Regions from separate parts of the Labrenzia sp. PHM005 genome, predicted to be linked through region 2. Evidence: predicted binding sites of a transcription regulator. Region 2 holds the regulator's gene; the other holds the start of a gene.
The links. Region 2 encodes LexA, which represses DNA repair genes until DNA is damaged. Its sites were predicted from a motif close to TGTTCNNNNTGTGTTCNG; they were not measured.

Region 1: a site for LexA is predicted at 2,455-2,472, ahead of FJ695_RS12675 (ATP-dependent helicase). Genes of this name have one in related genera too.

The regions. Positions count from the first base shown of each region.
Region 1 covers NZ_CP041191.1:2,825,862-2,836,456, forward strand. The annotation lists gene FJ695_RS12670 (bifunctional 2',3'-cyclic-nucleotide 2'-phosphodiesterase/3'-nucleotidase) at 392-2,371, shown strand; gene FJ695_RS12675 (ATP-dependent helicase) at 2,505-4,949, shown strand; gene FJ695_RS12680 (tetratricopeptide repeat protein) at 4,977-5,555, opposite strand; gene FJ695_RS12685 (hypothetical protein) at 5,702-5,923, shown strand; gene FJ695_RS12690 (TetR/AcrR family transcriptional regulator) at 5,904-6,527, opposite strand; gene FJ695_RS12695 (MBL fold metallo-hydrolase) at 6,621-7,541, shown strand; gene FJ695_RS12700 (hypothetical protein) at 7,757-8,239, opposite strand; gene FJ695_RS12705 (response regulator) at 8,425-9,153, shown strand; gene FJ695_RS12710 (ATP-binding protein) at 9,146-10,477, shown strand; gene FJ695_RS12715 (50S ribosomal protein L11 methyltransferase) at 10,593-10,595, shown strand, end outside.
Region 2 covers NZ_CP041191.1:3,626,748-3,637,342, reverse strand. The annotation lists gene FJ695_RS16455 (hypothetical protein) at 1-1,064, opposite strand, end outside; gene FJ695_RS16450 (helix-turn-helix domain-containing protein) at 1,539-2,084, shown strand; gene lexA (transcriptional repressor LexA) at 2,415-3,131, shown strand; gene FJ695_RS16440 (ComEC/Rec2 family competence protein) at 3,185-5,617, opposite strand; gene gltX (glutamate--tRNA ligase) at 5,751-7,175, shown strand; gene gltA (citrate synthase) at 7,404-8,699, shown strand; gene FJ695_RS16425 (PAS-domain containing protein) at 8,942-10,099, opposite strand; gene FJ695_RS16420 (response regulator) at 10,155-10,595, opposite strand, start outside.

The DNA of each region.
Region 1 (10,595 bases), 800 kb from region 2:
GCAACTTAAATAATGTGTATCTACACATATTCAAGGCCAAGTGCTACGAATTATGGTTGAGACCAGTTATTGCTGAGGGGCAATTGAACGGCGTGTCTGAAGGCAATGCGCCGTCGATAAATGCGCGTCACCATTCAAGTTTAAGTGGCGTGGCGTGGATTTTCGTGTCACTATTTTCGAACAAACGGTCAAAATATAAGGCCGAGCCTGATTTGGTGGGGAAGGGTGAACTGCAAGCGGCGCTGACGCACGCCAACGCAAAGTGGTTCATTAGATAAGCTCAATTCCCACTCGTCAGAAACTAAAAAGATCTGTGCTGTGATCCGTCCAGAAATGGAGGATGTGCCCCTCAACAGACCTATAAGCGCCCGACAATAAGAGGAGACCAGCCATGTCAAACATTCTCAAAAGTTCCGTATCCCGAAGAACGCTGCTCGGGGGCATGGCTGCCACCGGTTTTGTTGCCGCCATGCATCCCTATTCGCTGCTGGCCAAGGAAAACACGGCGCATTTGCGGCTGATGGAGACGACAGATCTCCATGTTCATGTGCTGCCTTACGACTATTATGGTGATCGGCCAGTCGATACCGCTGGTCTCGCCCGGACCGCGAGCCTGATCCGCGGCATTCGCGACGAAGCCACCAACTCCGTTCTGGTCGACAACGGCGATTTTCTGCAGGGCAACCCGATGGGCGATTTCATTGCCTATGAGCGCGGCCTGAAGGAAGGGGACATCCATCCGGTGCTCAAGGGCATGAATGTACTGGGCTATGATGCCGGCACGCTTGGCAATCACGAATTCAATTACGGGCTCGATTTCCTGACCAAAGCGCTGGCAGGCGCCAATTTCCCAATTGTTTGTGCGAACGTTGCCCATGGCGCTCTGGCATCGAACCCGCGCGACGACAAGCTGATGCTGAAGCCCTATGTCATTGTCGAAAAAACGGTAATGGACGGTGCGGGCACCAGCCATCCAATCAAGATCGGCTTCATCGGCTTTGTGCCGCCGCAAATCATGAACTGGGACCGCAGGCACCTGGACGGCAAGGTCAATGCGAGGGATATCGTGAGTTCCGCAAAGGCCTTCGTTCCGGAAATGCGCGAACAAGGCTGCGACATCGTTGTGGCCTTGTCGCATTCCGGCATTGATGGCGGCAGCTACACTGACGGCATGGAAAACGCCTCGCTGCATCTGGCAGCCGTTGACGGCATCGATGCGGTCTTCACCGGTCACCACCACCTGGTGTTCCCGGGCCCGGCCTATGAAGGCATTCCGGAAGTCGATAGCGAAAAAGGCACGCTCTTCGGCAAACCGGCCGCGATGGGCGGGTTCTGGGGCTCGCATCTGGGCGTGATCGATCTGATGCTGGAGCGCGAAGGGGCCGGCTGGCGTGTGGCCAACTTCACCACAGAAGCGCGGTCGATCTACAAGAAGGACGGCCGCAAGAAAATCCCGCTGACTGAGAGCCAGCAGGACGTTATCGATTCTGTGAAGGAAGAGCACGAGGCAACGCTTGCCTATGTGCGCCGCGCGGTCGGTAAGACCTCGGCGCCACTGCACTCCTATTTTGCACTTGTGGCCGATGACCCCAGCGTTCAGATCGTCTCCAAGTCGCAGCTCTGGTATGTCGGTGAAATGCTGAAGGGCACGGAATGGGAAGGCCTGCCGATCCTGTCGGCAGCAGCGCCCTTCAAGGCCGGCGGACGGGGTGGTCCGGACTATTACACCGATGTTCCGGTCGGCGATGTGGCGATCAAGAATGTCGCCGATCTTTACCTCTATCCGAACACCGCAAGGGCCGTTGCCATCACTGGCGCGACAGTCAAAGAATGGTTGGAGCGGTCAGCGGGCATCTTCCAGCAGATCGAACCAGGCAAACCCGATCAGATGCTGCTTGATCCGCAGTTCCCGAGCTACAACTTCGACATCATTGACGGGGTCACCTATCAGATCGATCTCAGCCAGCCGTCGAAATACGGCCCGAAAGGCGAGCTGATCAATCCAGATGCCAGCCGCATTGTGGATCTTCAGTTTAACGGTGCTCCGATTGATCCGGAGGCGAAGTTTGTGGTTGCCACCAACAATTACCGCGCTGGCGGCGGCGGCAACTTCCCGGGCGTTGATGACAGTGTTGTCATTCTGGTGGCGCCGGATACCAACCGGGACGTTCTGGTGCGCTACATCGTTCAGGAAGGCACCATCAATCCCTCCGCCGATGCCAATTGGACCTTTAAAGCCATGCCGGGCACCAGTGTTTTGTTCGACACAGGGCCGGGTGGCAAGGAGCACGCGGCCTCTGTTGAGGGCGTTGCGATTGAACCGGCCGGTGACGGCGCCGACGGCTTCGCCCGCTACCGCATCACGCTTTAATTAGGAAAAACATCTGCCCCCGCCACTGGCGGGGGCTTTTGTCCCCACCATTTCCTTAGGTCCTGTCTCGCCAGCGCCGCATTTGTTGCTATATTGTTCTCCACAGCGCTTGAGACAACCGGACCAGTAAACCATGACCGACCCGGACGGGTATGACGATCCTTTTGACGATCCTTTTCAGCCCATCGGGACGCGGGCGGATGCCCCCCCTACACCTGCGCCTCCTTCTCCAGGGGGCGGGATCGCGGCACGGGCCATGGCGGCCCGGCGGGCGCCGGACTATCTGACCGGCCTCAATCCGGAACAAAAGCTGGCGGTGGAAACCACCCAAGGCCCGGTCCTGGTGCTGGCAGGGGCGGGCACCGGCAAAACCCGGGTTCTGACCACACGGATTGCCCATATTCTGGCCTCCGGCCTTGCGCGGCCGTCCGAAATTCTGGCTGTGACCTTCACCAACAAGGCCGCGCGGGAAATGAAGGAACGCATTGCCACCTTTGTCGGCGGCAATGTGGAAGGCATGTCCTGGCTCGGCACGTTCCACTCCATCTGTGTCAAAATTCTGCGCAAACACGCCGAGCTGGTCGGTTTGAAATCCAGCTTTTCGATCCTCGATACAGATGATCAGATCCGGCTGATCAAACAGATCCTTCAAGCCGAAGGGGTGGATGACAAGCGCTGGACCGCCAAAGCCTTCGCCGGCATGCTGGACGGTTGGAAAAACAGAGCTTTAACGCCGGATCAGGTGCCAGAAGGCGAAGCGCGGGCCTTTGCCAATGGCCGGGGACGGCGGATCTATGAAGAGTATCAGGAGCGCCTATCGATCCTGAATGCAGCCGATTTTGGCGATTTGCTGCTGCACGTGATCACGCTCTTCAAGACACGCCCGGATGTCTTGACCGAATATCAAAGCCGCTTCCGCTATATGCTGGTGGACGAGTATCAGGATACCAACATTGCCCAGTATCTGTGGCTGCGATTGCTGGCGCAGGGCAATCCAAATGTCTGCTGTGTTGGCGATGACGATCAGTCGATCTACGGCTGGCGCGGGGCGGAAGTCGACAACATCCTGCGCTTTGAACATGACTTTAAGGGCGCAACGGTCATCCGCCTGGAGCGCAATTACCGCTCCACCAGCCACATTCTGGCCGCAGCTTCCCACTTGATTTCGTTCAACGAGGGCCGTCTGGGCAAAACGCTGTTCACCGACTTTCATGAACCGGACCATGATCTGGTTTCAGTTGCGTCCGTTTGGGATTCAGAAGAAGAAGCCCGGACAATTGGCGATGAAATCGAGGCGCTGCAATCCAAAGGGCACAGCCTCAATGAGATGGCGGTTCTGGTGCGCGCGTCCTTCCAAATGCGCGAGTTTGAAGAGCGCTTCATTACCCTTGGCTTGAACTACCGCGTGATCGGCGGGCCGCGGTTTTATGAGCGCATGGAAATCCGGGATGCCATGGCGTACTTGCGCTGTGTTGCGCAGCCGGCCGATGATTTGGCGTTCGAGCGGATCGTCAACACACCCAAGCGCGGTTTGGGTGATGCCACCTTGAAATTGGTGCATGGTCTTGCGCGGGCCGAGCGCATTCCGCTGATGCAGGCCGCCAGCCAGCTGATCGACACCGAGGAGCTCAAGCCTAAACCGCGGAACTCCCTCAAGACTGTCTTGGACAATTTCGAGCGCTGGCGGCGCCAGCTCGACACCATGAAACACACCGATCTGGCCGAGGTCATTCTGGATGAAAGCGGCTACACGGAGATGTGGCGCCAGGACCGCTCCGCGGACGCGCCCGGGCGGTTGGACAACTTGAAAGAACTCATCCGCTCTATGGAAGAGTTCGAGTCACTGGCCGGGTTCCTGGAGCACATTTCCCTTGTGATGGATCGGGATAGTGCCGACGCTTCTGACGCCGTTTCCATCATGACGTTGCATTCGGCCAAGGGGCTGGAGTTCGATACGGTCTTCCTGCCAGGCTGGGAAGAAGGTTTGTTCCCGCACCAGCGTGCATTGGATGAAAGCGGCCGGGCGGGCCTCGAAGAAGAGCGGCGGTTGGCCTATGTCGGCATCACGCGGGCGAAAAAGCGGGCCAAACTCTATTTTGCCTCCAACCGGCGCATTCACGGGCAATGGCAATCGAGCGTGCCATCACGGTTCCTGGATGAACTCCCGCCAGAGCATGTCGAGATCGCTGAAGCCTCGTCCAATTATGGCGGCTACGGCGGAGGCGGATATGGTCCTTCGCGGTTCGACAGTCACGACACGTTTGAAAGCGGCAGCTATTCGACGCCGGGCTGGAGACGGGCGCAGCGCGCGTCTCAAGCCTCCGGCGGGTTTTCAGATAGCGGCGGGCGTGGGTATCAATCCGCACGGCAAAAACGCCAAGGGCCTTTGACGATTGAGGGCGAGCTGGTTGCCAAGTCCGTCAGCGAAACACCGTCAGACTATTCCATCGGCGAACGGGTGTTTCACATCAAGTTCGGTTATGGTGCGATCAAATCGATCGAGGGCAACAAGCTGACCATCGACTTCGAAAAGGCGGGCCAGAAGAAGGTGATCGACAGTTTCGTTGAGCGCCATTGAGTGTTTCACTTGCCGGTCTGGCAGAACTCACAGGTCGACACTCTTTGCCGGACGGTTTTCGGGCAAAAGCATGCCGCGTTCTTTTAAAAAGGGATGAATTTCGACCGCTTCCTTCAAAATCTCCTGTCCGAGTTTTGTGCGCCCCTGGGTCATGTAAATCATCGCCTTGCCGGAAAGGGCGCCGAAGTGCCGGGGCTCCAGCGCCAGGGTTTTTTTGATGTCGGCCAGACTGGCTTCATAATTTCCTTGCAAAAAATAGATGAAGGCGCGCTGGTTCCAGCCCTCCGAATAGTCCGGAGCGGCTTCGACAACCTCATCTAAGATTGTTTCCGCGCCTTCCAGATCATAGACATGACGACGTTGCATCGCCGTTTCGATCTTCAGGCGAATATGCATGTCGGGGGCGTCGGCCATCCACGATTCCCAGATCTGATCTTCTATCGCACGGGCCTCTTCTTCAGTTGACGCGTTTTTCAGCGCATCAAAGAGCTGGTCCCGGCCTTCGTCCGCCAACGCATGTGCGGAAAACAACACGGCACAGGCCAACACGATCCAGGCCAATTGGGTGACGAACTGTCTCGAAGTGATCTCAGACTGATGGATCATTTGCCCGCTCCCGTAGCTTTATATTACCAGAAATGGAGCATTGCCGCGCTTTGCCCAGCCCTTTGTGTGATGATCTGCCAGCCAACATAAGGCCCTGCGGTTATTCCGCAGGTTTTCGGACGCAACCGATCCAGAGTGCCATGCGCATGAAACCGATACCGGTCAAGATCACCGCGGAAGAGGTCAAAACCAAGCGGATTTCAAAAACTCTTGATTGCGTTTTGGGAGAGGATGGCGACACGCTGACCATCGAATTTGGGAAAGCTGGCCAGAAGAACGTCATCGACTGTTATGTTGAGAAGCGCAGGGTTTTAGACACACGTCTAAATGATCGTGCTGTTCCTGCCCTTAGGTATTGGTGCTACTGACCCAAAAAGACATCGCGGTTTCGACCGCGCTGAGCAACTGACTTGCCGGTGCTCCTTGTTTTGCCAAGGCGGACAATCCGGCCACCACCATATCGAAATAATCTGCCAGTTGATCCGCATTCAAATAGGGGGGCAGTTGTTCAGTCCGTGCTGATTTAAGTCTGGCACGGATTGCGTTCGGGGTGATTTTCCCAGCGGAGCTTAGCGCTGTTCGGATCGCATCGGGGACATCCGCGGCGTCTGCACAGGCGGCGTTCGCAGCGATCATGCACCCAGGCGGTGTTCCTTTGGCCGTAAGGCCCTGCACAATCGCAACAAGCAGTTTCTGTACCGCTTCCCGCGGGTCTTTTTCGTTGGCGAGAATGTCCTCGCCTGGCCGGATACTTGTCGCGATGTAGCGGTCAAGGGCCGCCAGAAACGTATCTTCCTTGTTGCCAAACGCTGCGTAGAGGCTTGGTTTTGTCAGGCCAGTTGCCGCGTATAAATCAGAATAGGACGTTCCAAGATATCCGTTCTGTCTAAATAGAATCAACGCCTTATCCAGGATTTTGTCTGGATCAAAACTGCGCGGGCGTCCCCGTTTATCACTTTTTTTGCTGCTCATGATTGATGTCATATATACCGGTCGGTATTAAATACCAAGCGGTATAGATATAACTATCAACAATCGCTTCTGTGCAATCAATCGGAGTTCGAAATGTTCCGCGTTTCAAAAATGCTTCTGGCATTTTCCCTTCTGCTATTAACTCTTGCAGGCGGTGTCGCCGCCGCTTCGGAAAATCATGTGCCGACCGACCAAGTTTACAAGATCGGAGAGGATGTCTTCGGGTTCACCTCTGGCGGAGGGACCCATTCAATGTTTGTTATTGGTGAGAAAAACGTCGTTGTATTTGAGACGTTTAATCCGGATCATTCAAAAAAGTTGATTAGGGCGGTCCGGTCGTTCACCGACAAGAAAATTACCCACGCTTTCCAAACACACAATCATTGGGATCACGCTGGCGGCGGCCAATCTTTTTTGGATGAGGGCGCCGAAACAGTCATGCATGAACTCGCAGCACAATGGGTTGCCGCGCACCCCCGGCCAGACACTGTTGCAGGATCAACGATTTGGTCTGGATCAAGAAAAGACTACGATTTTGGCGACTTTACCGTAGAAATGCACTACCTGGGGCTCAACCATGGCCTTGGCATGACGGTCTTTGTTGTGCCTGAGAAAAAAGTTGCTTTTATCGCAGACCTGGTGACACCCAACCGGGTGATGTTCACAGTCGTTCCTGATTTCAATATCGGAGAATGGGAACGCAGTTTGGGTGAAATTCTTGCTTTGGACTTTGAGGTCGCTGTGTGCTCTCACACAGAGCTTCCAGGAGAGGCCGCGTTCAAAGGCTGTACCAAGCAGCATGTGTCTGAGGAGCGCCAATATATCCGGGATCTGCGCGGCGCAATTATCGCTAAGTTTGAGAAAGGTACCGGATTTTACGAGATCGCTGAAAAAATCGCCTTGCCGCAATATGCCCATTGGGTTGGTTACGATAAATGGCTTGAGATGAACGCCTACCGCTTGATGCTGGATCTTTATATGGGCCCATTTCCCTGGGTGCATAACGCCAACTGATGCGGGTGGTTTCAAGTCAGCTTGATAAGAATACATCCGTTCAAAGAATAGACCGCCAGCCGATGCAGGTTGGCGGTCTTCCGGTTTCTTGTAGGCGTTTTGGCAGGAATTCCTTCCAATCCCGTCTGAAACAGACAGGGACCAAGAAACCTGACTGAGCCTCCATTCGGGGTGGGGCGAGACCCAGTTTTCCGGTTGATGGTTCTGCGTGTTTATCAGGCTTGGAAATCTGCGACCAAGGCAGACACATCAGAATTGTTTTCGCCGTTCTCATCGTAGGCCGATTGGCTTTGCAGTTCACTCAAGATGGCGCTCAGAAGTTCTTCGGCGCGGGATCCCAGTTCCCCGCCTTGCAGTCCACCTGGGCCGCCGGGACCTTTGGGTTTGCCTAGCTCTCCCTCTTCGAACATTGCGCTGAGCTCGTCCGCCTGTTCTTCGGTCAAGGTTCCAGCGTCCACTTGATCAGAAAGCAGCGTTTCAAAGTTTGCCTGCATTTCCTCACGGGTCGGCGGTGGAGATCCGGGTTCGGGCCGGCCTGCTGCCTTACGCTCTTCGTGCATCGCATCGAGCGCTTCCAGCATGGCATCCTTGTCGCCGGCGGTGATCTCGCCAGCTTCAACCTTTTCGTCCAGGCTGCTGATGGCTTGATCTCTCGGTGAGGGGCCGGGAGGCGGTGGCGGCATAGATCCGATTTGCATTTCTCGCTCCTGATTGGGCTTGTTCGCGTTCCAAGCAGAGCGTTGCGGCGGGAGGGTTAACGAGATCTTAATGCTGGAAAGCGCTTGATTTCTCTCTTTTTCGCAAGTGTTTTTCAGAAACACTCTGAAACAAACTCGGGTATTTTTCAGATGAAATTGGACGCCTTTCCGGCCTACATAAGGTTATGACCCGGTCAGCGCATATCCTCATTGTTGAAGACGATCCGGAAATCAGACTGCTTATGAAGCGGCATCTGACAGCCCAGGAGTTTCGGGTCACAGTGGCGGCCGACGGGACTGAAATGGACCGGCTTCTTGTCAGTGGCCGATTTGATCTCATGGTGCTCGATATCATGCTGCCGGGCGAAGATGGCATCAGCCTGTGCCGCCGGGTCCGGGCCACCAGCACGCTGCCGATCATCATTGTGTCGGCACGAACCGAAGATATCGACCGCGTGATCGGGCTGGAAGTGGGCGCGGACGATTACATGACCAAGCCCTTCAACCCGAGAGAACTGATTGCACGCGTCCGGGCTTTACTCCGCAGGGTCGAGATGGGCCAGGCGACACCGGCAGCCGCACCAAAAACGCTCCGGTTTGAAGGCTGGGAGATGGACTGCAATACCCGCAGCCTCACCAATCCGCAAAAAGCCATCGTGTCTCTAACCCCCGGTGAGTACAATCTCTTGCAGGTGATGGTGGAGCGCAGCGGGCATGTGCTCAGCCGGGATCAGCTGGTCGACCTGACCTATGGCCAGATCGGTGCCACGAATGGACGCAGCATCGACATTCTGGTCAGCCGTTTGCGGTCCAAACTGCAGGCGGGCGGTGCGGCCTACCAATTTATCGTAACGGTGCGCTCCGGTGGTTATGAATTCGTCGCGCCAACCGAGGCGGTGGCCGCCGATGGCTAGGTTTTGGCCGCGCTCGATGGTCTTTCAGGTGCTGCTGCTTTTGTGCGTGGTCGGTGTGATCATGATTTTGGCTGGTGCGGCGGGCGGTTATTTTCTGAAGCAATCCTTTGACCGATCGCCATCGGCGATGACCGCACTTCTAAACTCCCTGGCAATTTCGAAACTGAATGAGGTTCCAGCCGAGTTACGTGCGGAATTTCTGGAAGATCTCCGGGAGCAAGCGCCAAACCTGAAGATCTCAGTTATTACGGACAGCGAAGTGCCTGATCTGCGGCCGCCAAGGTCCGACGGACGCAAAGGGCCGTTTCAGCTGGGTGAAACACTTTTCGGGATCGGGCTGATCAACGTGGCGGGCCGAGGCGAACAGCCGCCGGGTGTGCCGCCAACGCTCTATTTCCGTTTAAGCGACGGTGATGTCGTTCAGGTGGTCTGGGATGCGCCCAAGCCGCCGCCGCTTCCCGGGCCTGAACCCAGGATCATGCTGCCGTTGATATTCGTCGGGGTGACTTTCATTGGCTTGATGTTGTGGGCCGCCCGAAGTGTTGTCCGGCCCTTGGGCAATCTCGCGGCGGCAGCGGCCGGTTTCGGCCACAAAGACACCAAACCGGTGCCTTTGGATGAGCATGGCCCGGAAGAAGTGCGAGCTGCGGCCCGGGCCTTCAATCGTATGCAGGAACGGATAGACGAGTTTGTAAAGCGGCGCACAGAGACACTGGCCGCAATTAGCCATGATCTCAGAACTCCGCTCACCCGGCTCCGGCTGCGGCTGGATTTGCTGGATGACGGCGAGATCAAGGACCGCAGCCTGGCCGATCTTGAATTGATGGACAAGCAGATCAGTCAGGCCCTTATGTATTTACGGGGCGGCAGCAGCAGCGGACCCAAGGCACGGATAGATCTTCCAAGCCTGTTGCAATCGATTGTAGATCAATATGCAGATACCGGGTTGTCAGTCGATTTAAAGGCCGAACCCGGATTGGGCATCAACGCCAATGTGGATGATCTGACCCGCGCGTTGTGCAACCTGATTGACAATGCCAACCACTATGCCTCGGGGGCTGAAATTGTCCTCGAGCCGTCGGGCCGTTTTGCCCGGATCGATATTACCGATCACGGTCCTGGCATTCCGGAGACAGAGAGGGCTAGATTGCTGGATCCATTTGAACGTGGAGATCAGGCCCGGCAAATCCGTGATGGCCAAGGGTTCGGGCTCGGCCTTGCGATCAGCAAGACGATCGTTGAGGGGAGTGAAGGCACTCTTGATCTGCTTGAGACAATGAATGGTGGCCTCACAGTCCGCTTGCAATTTCCCTTGGCAGACTAACTGCATGTGATTTCGGGAGATTGCCCCAAAAGAAAGTGTTTGGCGCTGGATGTGGTGCCAACATGCGGCTATACCGCTCAGCCAAATGCCATGACAACTGAAAGCGCACAGGCTCATG
Region 2 (10,595 bases):
TCGATCGGTTTGGCGGAGGCATTATAGGGCAGCGCCCGGATGACCCTTGATTTTCCTGGCTTCCCAACGATTGGCACCAGCAATTGCATCGCATCGTCGAGAAAGTCGGCAAAAAGGTATTCCTTGCCATTGTCGCAATAAAGCGTCTTGGGCAAACCGAAGGCGGAATGCTGTGCCATGGCGACAAAGGCCTCGATCACATCGGCATTGCGTACCCCGCCTTTTGTCTCAAGGAAGACCAGTTCACACCAGACACGGCGGGTCGCAATATCCATGAACCCGAGCAGCTTTGGTGTACCGGTCGTGCCGTTCTCGCGTTTGAGCAGGACGTTGACGTGATGGACGTCCATTACGACGCAGTCCATTGGCTGCATCCCCGTGATCACTCGCTTCACGCGCGGCCGATCATCATCACTCGCCTTGCGATCCTTCTTGTGGCGATAGACTTTCTTTAAATGCTGTTCTGAGCGGATCAATGCCCGCGGCACCTTGCATATCCGGTCCAATTCCGCGGGCGTCTCTAGACGGATACCGTTGGCGACCGTCACCGTCTTCAAATACTCGCTGGCCAGAACAGCGACAGTCTTTCCAGTCGCGCCGCCCTTGATCAGCCCCCTCACCTGCTGGCGCAAACCGTCAGCAATTTCGGCTTTGGTCGCATCATCTATCCGCGCCAACGCCGCCCGATCCCATTCGCGGGAGACAAAACAACGTGACTTGCCACGGTCAGAGCGTTTTGTGCGTTTTAGGCCGACTGGTCCCACAGCTTCATAGAGCTTAATCCAAGTATAGATTGTTCGCCGTTTCAGAACGATAGGGGTCCCAGACCAATCGATGACTGTATGTCCTTGAAGTTGCGCTATTACCCGACCGCGCTCAGCCGATCTCGGTTCTGTCTCCAGCAATTCCTCAAATGTCCGCCGAAACCATGTGACCTTGCGGCTAAATTCAGATGGACTTGAATGCTTGGCAAGACCCGCAGGTTTGTCCTCAAGCCTTGCAGGCTCAATACTTTGGTCCTGAAGAGAGCGCGGCAAGCTGAATGCGCTAACTTCATATGACACACCAGACCGTCCCCCGGTTCCCTGAACCAACCTCACTTCAAGGTTCTGATTCCGCCAAGGTTTTCCGGCATGTGCACGCTGGAGAGCTTGCCGCGCCTTGCGTGTTGATATTCCAGAACGTTCTGCAAATTCTCGAACGTTCAGCCACATTGGGTATCATCCGGGGCTATCAGACCAGCGGCAAGTCTAATCCGAGCAGCAAGCGCAATCGCATTGTTACTCTTGTTCTGGCCAGTCAGAGACTGTTCGGCAGTTCGCCGTACAATTCCGTTTGCGCTGCACCATGCATTCAACGATGTCCCTTGTAAAACAAAGCCTGCACGAACGTTTCGAAGAAGAATGTTCGTGGTTTTTAGGTTTTCGCGTTTCATGCTACTAAATCCAAGAATCCGCAATGCGCAGATTAAATGACTGCGATTCGCAGATGTCAATATTTTTTCTGCCTTATGCAGATTTCCAGTGAGAAGATAAGAATTGAAGATCAACGCGACGCAAGTCATTGATAGAGTAAAAAATGCTCTCAACCTCAAAACAGATTTGGCCGTATCTGAATATTTTGAGGTATCGAACAAGACTGTTTCATCCTGGAAAGCAAGAAACTCGATTCCGCTTGAGTTTCTGTTGCAGGCCTGTGCCGGAACTGGAGAAAAGATAGATTACTTTCTCTTTGGAGAGGCATTACAGCGACAACAGTCCGAATTGATTGAAACTGCCATCGATGATTTCCGGATAATAACCATGAAGCTAACTGGCGAACGGATCCTCATCGAGCTTCTGGAACAGCACGCCCCCGAAGAACTTGCTTTCATGGAAGCGAAGGAAATTCAGGCAGAAGGTGAATCCATAGGACTGGCGATGTTGATATTTGCTGAATTCATCGAACGAGAGAAAAAGGCGTTGGTGGATAGCGGGCGCATGACCAACGAAGAGTTCAAAGAATATATCCGAAATGTCGACCGATACGACCTCCCGTACTTTGCACGGGCGATCAAACACCGAAACAAACAGGGTCCGCAATAGGTCCGCAGTCGAACACTCCAGGACCGGAAGCGTCTAACATCGAAGTAAATTCTCCATTTGTTTTCAATACGTTCCACGTTTTATTTGCACTGACTGATATTGCGGACCCTACGGTCTGCAATCGATGATCACCCAACCTTTTGAAAACAATACGCTCTTTGAACTCTTCTGCCATTTATTTACGGCCAGATAAACCGCTTCCAGTGCCGTTTAATTCTGACAGCTACAATTAGAACAGTAAGAGAACGTTTACCCTTGCAGAACACAATGAGAACAGGTAGGGTGTTCTTGATTTGTACCAATTGATCCTCAAGATCAGGGGAAGCTGATATGCTGACGCGCAAGCAGTATGAACTGCTCATGTTCATCCATGAAAGACTGAAGGAAACTGGGGTGCCGCCGTCTTTCGATGAAATGAAAGACGCGCTCGATCTGAGGTCCAAGTCCGGTATTCACCGGCTCATCACAGCTTTGGAAGAACGCGGTTTTATCCGCCGTCTGCCGAACCGGGCGAGAGCGATGGAAGTTGTCCGCCTGCCCGATTCGATCGCGCCGGGCCTCGGCAGCCCGCGGCCGCGCGGCAGTTTTTCTCCCGAAGTTATCGAAGGGTCGCTTGGAAAACCAGCACCCGCGCCAGTCGCAGCGCCTGCAGCGGTTGCAAGTGCGGCAACGGAAATCCCGGTTATGGGCCGGATTGCCGCCGGTGTTCCAATCGAGGCGATCCAGACCCACAGCCACTCCATCAGCGTCCCGCCGGAGCTTCTTGGCAAAGGCGAACATTATGCGCTTGAAGTGCGCGGCGATTCCATGATCGACGCAGGCATCTTGGACGGCGATACGGTTTTAATCCGGCGAATCGACAGTGCTGACAGCGGCGACATTGTCGTGGCGCTGGTTGATGATGAAGAAGCCACTTTGAAGCGGCTGCGCAAAAAAGGCGCATCGATCGCACTGGAAGCGGCCAATCCGGCCTATGAAACTCGGATTTTCGGACCGGGTCGTGTGCGTGTTCAGGGCCGTCTCGTGGCGCTGTTTCGGCAATACTGAGGCGGGTCCTTTTTCAGCTCAACAGGTTTTGGAATTAATCTTCTCCGCAAGGTCTATGGCTTTGCGGAGGATTTGGCTTTTGACCTCAAACTAGCGCGGGTTATTGTGCCTGGCCGGTTCCAGGGCCGCGGTAATCGGGGAAGAGCATAAACCACACGTTTGATGCCGGGTATTGCGTCTCTTTGATTGGTGGCCCGCTCTAATGCCGTCTTTCCGGACCAGCCGCTCGCAGACCCATCGGACGGTTCCAGCCAAATCGAAACAGCCCCTCTTTTTTCCCGAATAACTTGATCCAAAATCACGCTCGATTGGCAGAACCCAGGCACGATTTTATCGGTCGCGATAATATCTGCCTTTTGGCAATCTTCGAAAAGAGCCTGCACCGTTTTTGACACACCGATTTTGAGCGGTATCGGATCCGAGTAACTTTTGTCATTAGGCGGATATGCGAGCACCACACATCCGTCAGGATCACATCGGCGCTGAACCGAACTCATCTTGCGCGACTTAATCGCCCCCAATCCTTCACCCTCCCCCTCAAGCCAGATTTCAGCGGCAAAGGACTTGCGGACATGGGAGAGGCGCAGATCTCCTTGCCTATCGCGAGCAGCGAGTTGCGGCCCTGCCGCCGCGATTTGAATATCGGGCGCGCGCGACAATGTCATAAGTGTTATGGCGGCCCCCAAGGGAACCAGACTGAAGCTTCGAATTCGGCCAGGCGCGAGCAAACAGACAAAGAGCGCAGCCATCAACAGAGCAGCAGGCGCTGCCCCTAACGTTCCGATCCGGCCCGCGTCCGGGGCAAGGTTTTCGGTAAAAGTTGCGACATCAATCAACATCCCCAGACCAGCGCTCATCACCTTCAGCGGCACAGCACTGAGGCCAAAGGGCATCAAGACAAGCGCCAGAACCCCCATGGGCATAACAACCAGAGAAAACACCGGCATACCCAGCATATTCCCGACGATCCCATAAGGCGCGACCCGGGAGAAATGGTAAGCCCCGATTATCCCGGTCGCAGCTCCAGCAACCAGAGCAGTGACGAACAGCCCAGCAGCCCATTTGGCGATGCTCACACCCAGCCGGGCCGGAAGAGACCGAGGCTTTGAGGAAAAACCAGCTTCCTTTTGTTGGCGCCGCCAAAGGTCGTAAACCGCGATCAAAGCAATCACGGCCGCGAACGACATTTGAAACCCGGGATAAAACAGCCTTTCTGGTGCCAACAACAAAAGAAACAGCCCAGCCAAAGCAGCCGTCCGCAAGGTCAATCCGCGCCGCCCGGTCAATATGCCCAGAAAAACCAGGGCGATCATGATGAAAGACCGCTGGGTTGCCACCGACGCCCCAGAGAGCAGCAAATAAAAAACCGCAGCGCCGAGCGCCAACAGCGCCGCGACTTTGTGCAACGGCCAACGCAATGCAAACCCGGGAAGGAGAGCCAAGACCCCGAGTGACACCGCGTAAGCACCGCCAGCAAAAAGAGCCATGTGCAGCCCGGAAATCGCCAGTATGTGCGCCAATCCGGCAGCTCTGAGGCTTTCCTCTGTTTTTTCGTCGATACCGCTCCGATCTCCGACGAGAAGCGCAACGGAAAGCGACTTTTCCGGACCGTCCGGCAAGACAGCTGAAATCCGCTGCGCAAGATATTTGCGCAGATGATCGATGTGCCGTTCAACCTGCCGTATGAGCGTCGGAGGTTGTCCGCTGATTTTTTTTGGAGGGCCATATGAAAACCCGGTCGCGCCTATTTTTTGAAAATAGGCGCGGAAGGAAAAATCATATCCGCCCGGAACGACCGGCCCCATTGGCGGAAACAACCGCGCGCGAAGCTGCACCCAGTCGCCCGGAGAAACTTCTGTATTCACAGGGACCCGCAACCGGACCCGTTCTACAAACACTCCGGGTTTAACGATCCGTCCGTTGACCGCCGACGCTTTTAGAAGAAGCCGCTTGCCGGATTGCCTGTGCTGAAGCTCCAGAACTTCTCCGCGCAGCGCCACGGTCATCGGTTCAAGAAGTCTGGGCGTCTCAATGGCCGCCGTCCGAAATGTTGCCGCACAAAGCCCCGTAAAAGCGGACAACAATAGTAAGCCGATTTTTGAGAAACCGGAGCGGCGGTTGCGGACAGTAGCAGGGAAGCAAATCACAACACAAAGTACCGCCAAAACCACCCAGCTTGGTTCGTCCGGCAGCAAACTGTAAATCAGTATCCCGCCTGCAAAGGCAAACCCGGTCCACAGCAGCCCCTGGTTTTGCACCAAGCGCTCCAACTCGTCCGGCGCCGGCAGCCAACGGGTTTTCGCCTGTTGGTTTTTGCGGTCACGCTTTTGCAAATTGCGCGACCTTAGAAAGGCACCCCAGGGCGATCCCCGGTCCTGTGATGCCCTGTTGCCGGAAACAGTATCTATTACACTTGGGTCAGTGGATTTAGCGCCGGCGCCTCGCTCGCCGTAATAGTTGAAGCCGGTGCCATCTTCACGCGCCACCCCTGCTCCCTTCGCCGGACCTGCCAATCATGGCAAAGCCTATTTTGCCTTGGGCGCGCCTGTGTTAAGACCGCGCCACTATTCGTCAGGCGGTTGGACCGCCTCATTCTGACAGAGACTTTCAAAAAGCACCATGGCACAAGATATCGTCACGCGTTTCGCCCCATCTCCGACCGGGTTTCTTCATATCGGCGGCGCCCGCACTGCGCTGTTCAACTGGCTTTTTGCCAAACATCACGGCGGCAAAATGCTGCTGCGGATTGAGGACACAGACCAAGCCCGTTCAACCCAGGAAGCGGTTGATGCATTGATGGATGGCCTCTCCTGGCTTGGCCTGGATTGGGACGGCGAGCCAATCTCGCAGTTTTCCCGTGTCGAACGCCACAAAGAAGTTGTCGATCAGATGCTGGCAAATGGCATGGCCTACCGCTGTTATTCGTCTCCAGAAGAAGTCGACGCCATGCGCGAAAAGGCCCGTGCTGAAGGCCGTCCGCCCCGTTATGACGGCACTTGGCGCGAGAAAGACCCGTCAGAGGCACCTGAAGGCGTCGATCCGGTGATCCGCTTGAAAGCACCGCAAGAAGGCGAAACGGTCGTGGACGATATGGTTCAAGGCCGGGTGGTGATCCCGAACAAGGATCTGGACGATTTTGTCTTGATGCGTTCCGACGGCACACCGACCTACATGCTGGCGGTCGTCGTCGACGACCATGATATGGGCATCTCCCACATCATCCGCGGTGTCGATCACTTGACCAACGCTGCCCGCCAGACGCTGATCTTCAATGCCAATGGCTGGGACGTGCCGAAGATGGCGCATATTCCGCTGATTCACGGACCGGATGGCGCAAAACTCTCCAAGCGCCATGGCGCAACTGGCGCGGAAGCTTACCGGGCACTCGGATACTTGCCGCAAGCGATGCGCAATTATCTCGCACGGCTGGGCTGGAGCCACGGCGATGAAGAAATCATTTCCCTTGAGGACATGATCCAGTGGTTCGGCATGGACGCGGTCGGTCAGTCCGCCGCCCGATTCGACTTCAAGAAGCTCGAAAACCTCAACGGCCACTATATGCGCGCCACCGATGACGGTGAGCTGCTGGACCATTGGAAGGTCTATCTGGCCCATGTAGACGGCGGTGCGGACGTGCTCGCATGGCTGGCCGAAGCCGGCAATACCCAAACGGCGCTCACCGCCCTGCCCGGCCTCAAAGAACGTGCCAAAACCCTGGTCGAATTGACCGACAGCTCATCTTATTTGTGGCGCCAGCGTCCGCTGGAAAACGACGAAAAGGCAGTAAAAATCCTGACTGACGACGCCCGCGCGGTCTTGGGCGACCTGCACGGTGTTTTGTCTGGTGTCGCGGATTGGGACGCTGAGCCGCTGGAAACCGCGGTCAAGGCCTATGCTGAAGGCAAAGAACTGAAACTTGGCAAGGTTGCCCAGCCTCTGCGCGCCGCGTTGACCGGCCGGGGTACTTCTCCCGGTATCTATGATGTTCTGATCGCCCTTGGCCGGGACGAATCCTTGGCCCGGATAGCCGATCAGGCTCCTTGATAACGGTCAAGGCGAGAGTTTCCATTATTTTTCAAGCTTCGGCACTGCCGCAAACCGCTGCATAAACGTCTTTGACCAAAGCGTTATATGCACCAGCTTGCGGCAGTGCGGCAAATGGGCTAGGCAAGACGCGACCATTCCTCCAGCACTGTCTGGCTAAAGCGTTAGGTCTTGGTTCAAGACCTGCGGCTGGCCGGTGCAATGGGTAACAAACAGGGGGTTTTCTGAATGGCCGACAACAACGCCAAGCTCAACGTCGATGGTGGTGATCACAATTTCGACGTCCTTGACGGATCCATCGGACCGTCGGTTGTGAACATCGCGTCCTTGTACAAGGACACTGGCATGTTCACGTACGACCCGGGCTTCACCTCGACCGCATCTTGCGAATCCAAGATCACCTACATCGATGGCGACGAAGGCACGCTGCTCTACCGCGGCTATCCGATTGAACAACTCGCCGACCATGGTGACTTCTTAGAATCTTGCTATCTGCTGCTTTACGGCGAACTGCCGACGAACGCGCAGAAAGATGACTTTGTAGATCGTGTGACCTACCACACGATGATCCACGAACAGATGAACCGGTTTTATGCCGGTTTCCGCCGTGACGCCCACCCGATGGCGATCCTGTGCGGTACAGTCGGCGCACTGTCCGCCTTCTATCACGACTCCACGGATATCTCTGATCCGCACCAGCGCATGGTTGCCTCCTTGCGCATGATCGCGAAACTGCCGACCATGGCCGCAATGGCCTACAAGTACCATGTCGGCCAGCCGTTCGTTTATCCGCGCAACGATCTGTCCTATGCAGCCAACTTCCTGCACATGTGCTTTGCGGTTCCGTGTGAGGAGTACAAGGTGAACCCGGTTCTGGCCCGCGCTATGGACCGTATCTTCATCCTGCATGCCGATCACGAGCAGAACGCATCGACCTCGACCGTCCGTTTGGCTGGCTCGTCCGGTGCAAACCCGTTCGCTTGTATTGCAGCCGGCATCGCCTGCCTTTGGGGTCCTGCCCACGGCGGCGCCAACGAAGCAGCGCTCAACATGCTGTCTGAAATCGGCTCTGTTGACCGCATTCCGGAGTTTGTTGCACGGGCAAAAGACAAGAACGATCCGTTCCGTCTGATGGGCTTCGGCCACCGGGTCTATAAGAACTACGACCCGCGCGCCAAGATCATGCAGAAGACCTGTCACGAGGTTCTGGGCGAACTCGGCATCAAGGACGATCCGCTGCTCGACATCGCGATGGAACTGGAAAAGATCGCGCTCAACGATCCTTATTTTGTTGAGAAGAAGCTTTATCCGAACATCGACTTCTACTCCGGCATCACCCTGCGGGCACTCGGCTTCCCGACAACCATGTTCACTGTGCTGTTCGCTCTGGCCCGTACCGTCGGCTGGATCGCTCAGTGGAAAGAAATGGTGGAAGATCCGTCCCAGCGCATCGGCCGTCCGCGCCAGCTCTACACCGGCGCAACAAAACGCGATTATATTCCGATCGATCAGCGCCTCGGCTGATTGAACACAAAGACAAAAAGAAAAGCCCCGGATCCTTGATCCGGGGCTTTTTTGTTTGGCGCAAGGTCAATTCGCCCCATTTGTCTCAAGGGTCTATGTGTCGATTGTTTTGAGCTTTCCAAGATGATCCGAGTTCCGGGGAGAAACGTCTCTTTGATTGTAAGGACCCTACAAGCCTACACAGGGAATGTATCAGCACTTCCAGAGGTCTGCTGTTGGGTTCTTACGAGGCGCTCATGAACCTAAGATTGTGAGCCAAAATCTTGACATGGAATTGAAAAAACAAATTTCGTCCCCTGCCCGACTATGCTTTCACATTCGATGGTGCCAGCCAGTTTTTGAGTGATTATGTTGTAAACAATATGGAGACCCAAACCGGTCCCTCCACTATCCCGGTTTGTTGTAAAGAACGGTTCGAAGATTTTATCCAGAACGTCCGGCCCCATACCTTTACCGGTGTCCTTGTACTCGATCCGGATACCCTCATCCTGATGCTGCGCGGAGATTTGAATGGTCCCGTTGAGGTTCGACTTGCCCTCAAAACCATGGATGAGGCTGTTCATTATTAAGTTGGTTGCTATCTGAGCCAAAGATCCTGGATAAGTCTCCATTGATAACTCATCAGGAATGTCCAATATCACTTCAATTTTAGTTTTCTTCAGTTTAGGGTTGAGACTGACAAGAATTTCCTCAAGGTATTTTTGTAAATTTATTGTCCGTTTCTCTTCTGATGTTTGATCCACAGCAACCTGCTTAAAGCTTTTAACCAGCATTGCTGCTCTGTTCATGTTGGTTTCCAGGAGCTTGGCTGATTGCTCTGCGGTTGAAAGAAAGGACGTAAGGTGTTCTTCATTGAGTTCACCAGACCGAAACAGGGCACCTATTTCAGCAATTTGGGTCTGGAAATAGGAAACTGCTGTTACGCAGATACCCAACGGGGTGTTTATCTCATGGGCAACACCGCCGACCAAGGAGCCAAGGGAAGCCATTTTTTCGGCTTCAACCAAATCTCGCTGCGCTTTTCGTAACTCGGTAATATCTGTGTAGGTTGATACAAAGCCCTCTTCTACCGGCGTGCCAATAATTTCAATAATCATCCCATCCGGCCGCACTCGCTCGAACTTGTGAGGAGAGAACTCTTTTGCCAGCTTTAGCCGTTGACTTACTTGTTCATCTATATCACCCGGGCCGTACTCCCCACGCTGCGCATTGAAATAAAACAAGTCGCGCATGAGGGTCCCGGGCTGACAGAATTTGCTTGGGAATTGCAGTAGTTCGGCAAATCTGTGATTGCAGGCAACAAGAACCAAGTCTTTATTAAAAAAGGAAATACCATGTTTTGTATTTTCAGTAACAATTCTAAGAACACGGCTTTGCTCAATTTCCTTTTCATCATCCATCAAGAAGCCCTACCCCTCTATAATAAAAGCGACATATTATGAAATACTCTTGCATTCATGGGTATCTACGTTGAATTTCTTTAATCTCGTCAATATTTTCCAGAACAAGGTCCACTAAGTTCGGATCAAAGTGCCTTCCTCTCTCCTCCAACAAGAACTCCACAATCTGGTCGAATGGCCATGCTTTTTTGTAACAACGGTCACGTGACAACGCATCAAGCACGTCGGTAATTGCGGTTATCCGACCAGCAAGCGAGATCTCCTCGCCAGATTTTCCATTCGGATAGCCAGTACCATTCCATTTTTCATGATGTTCAAGAGCTACCCTAGCTCCAAGGTTCAAGATTTCTCTATCCGAGTCCCCCAACAACTGGGCACCAAGAGCTGAATGGCTCTGCATGACCTTCCATTCTTCGGCAGTGAGTTTGTCAGGTTTATTTAAAATAGAATCTGGAATGCCGATCTTGCCCAGGTCATGCATCGGAGAAGCATGCTT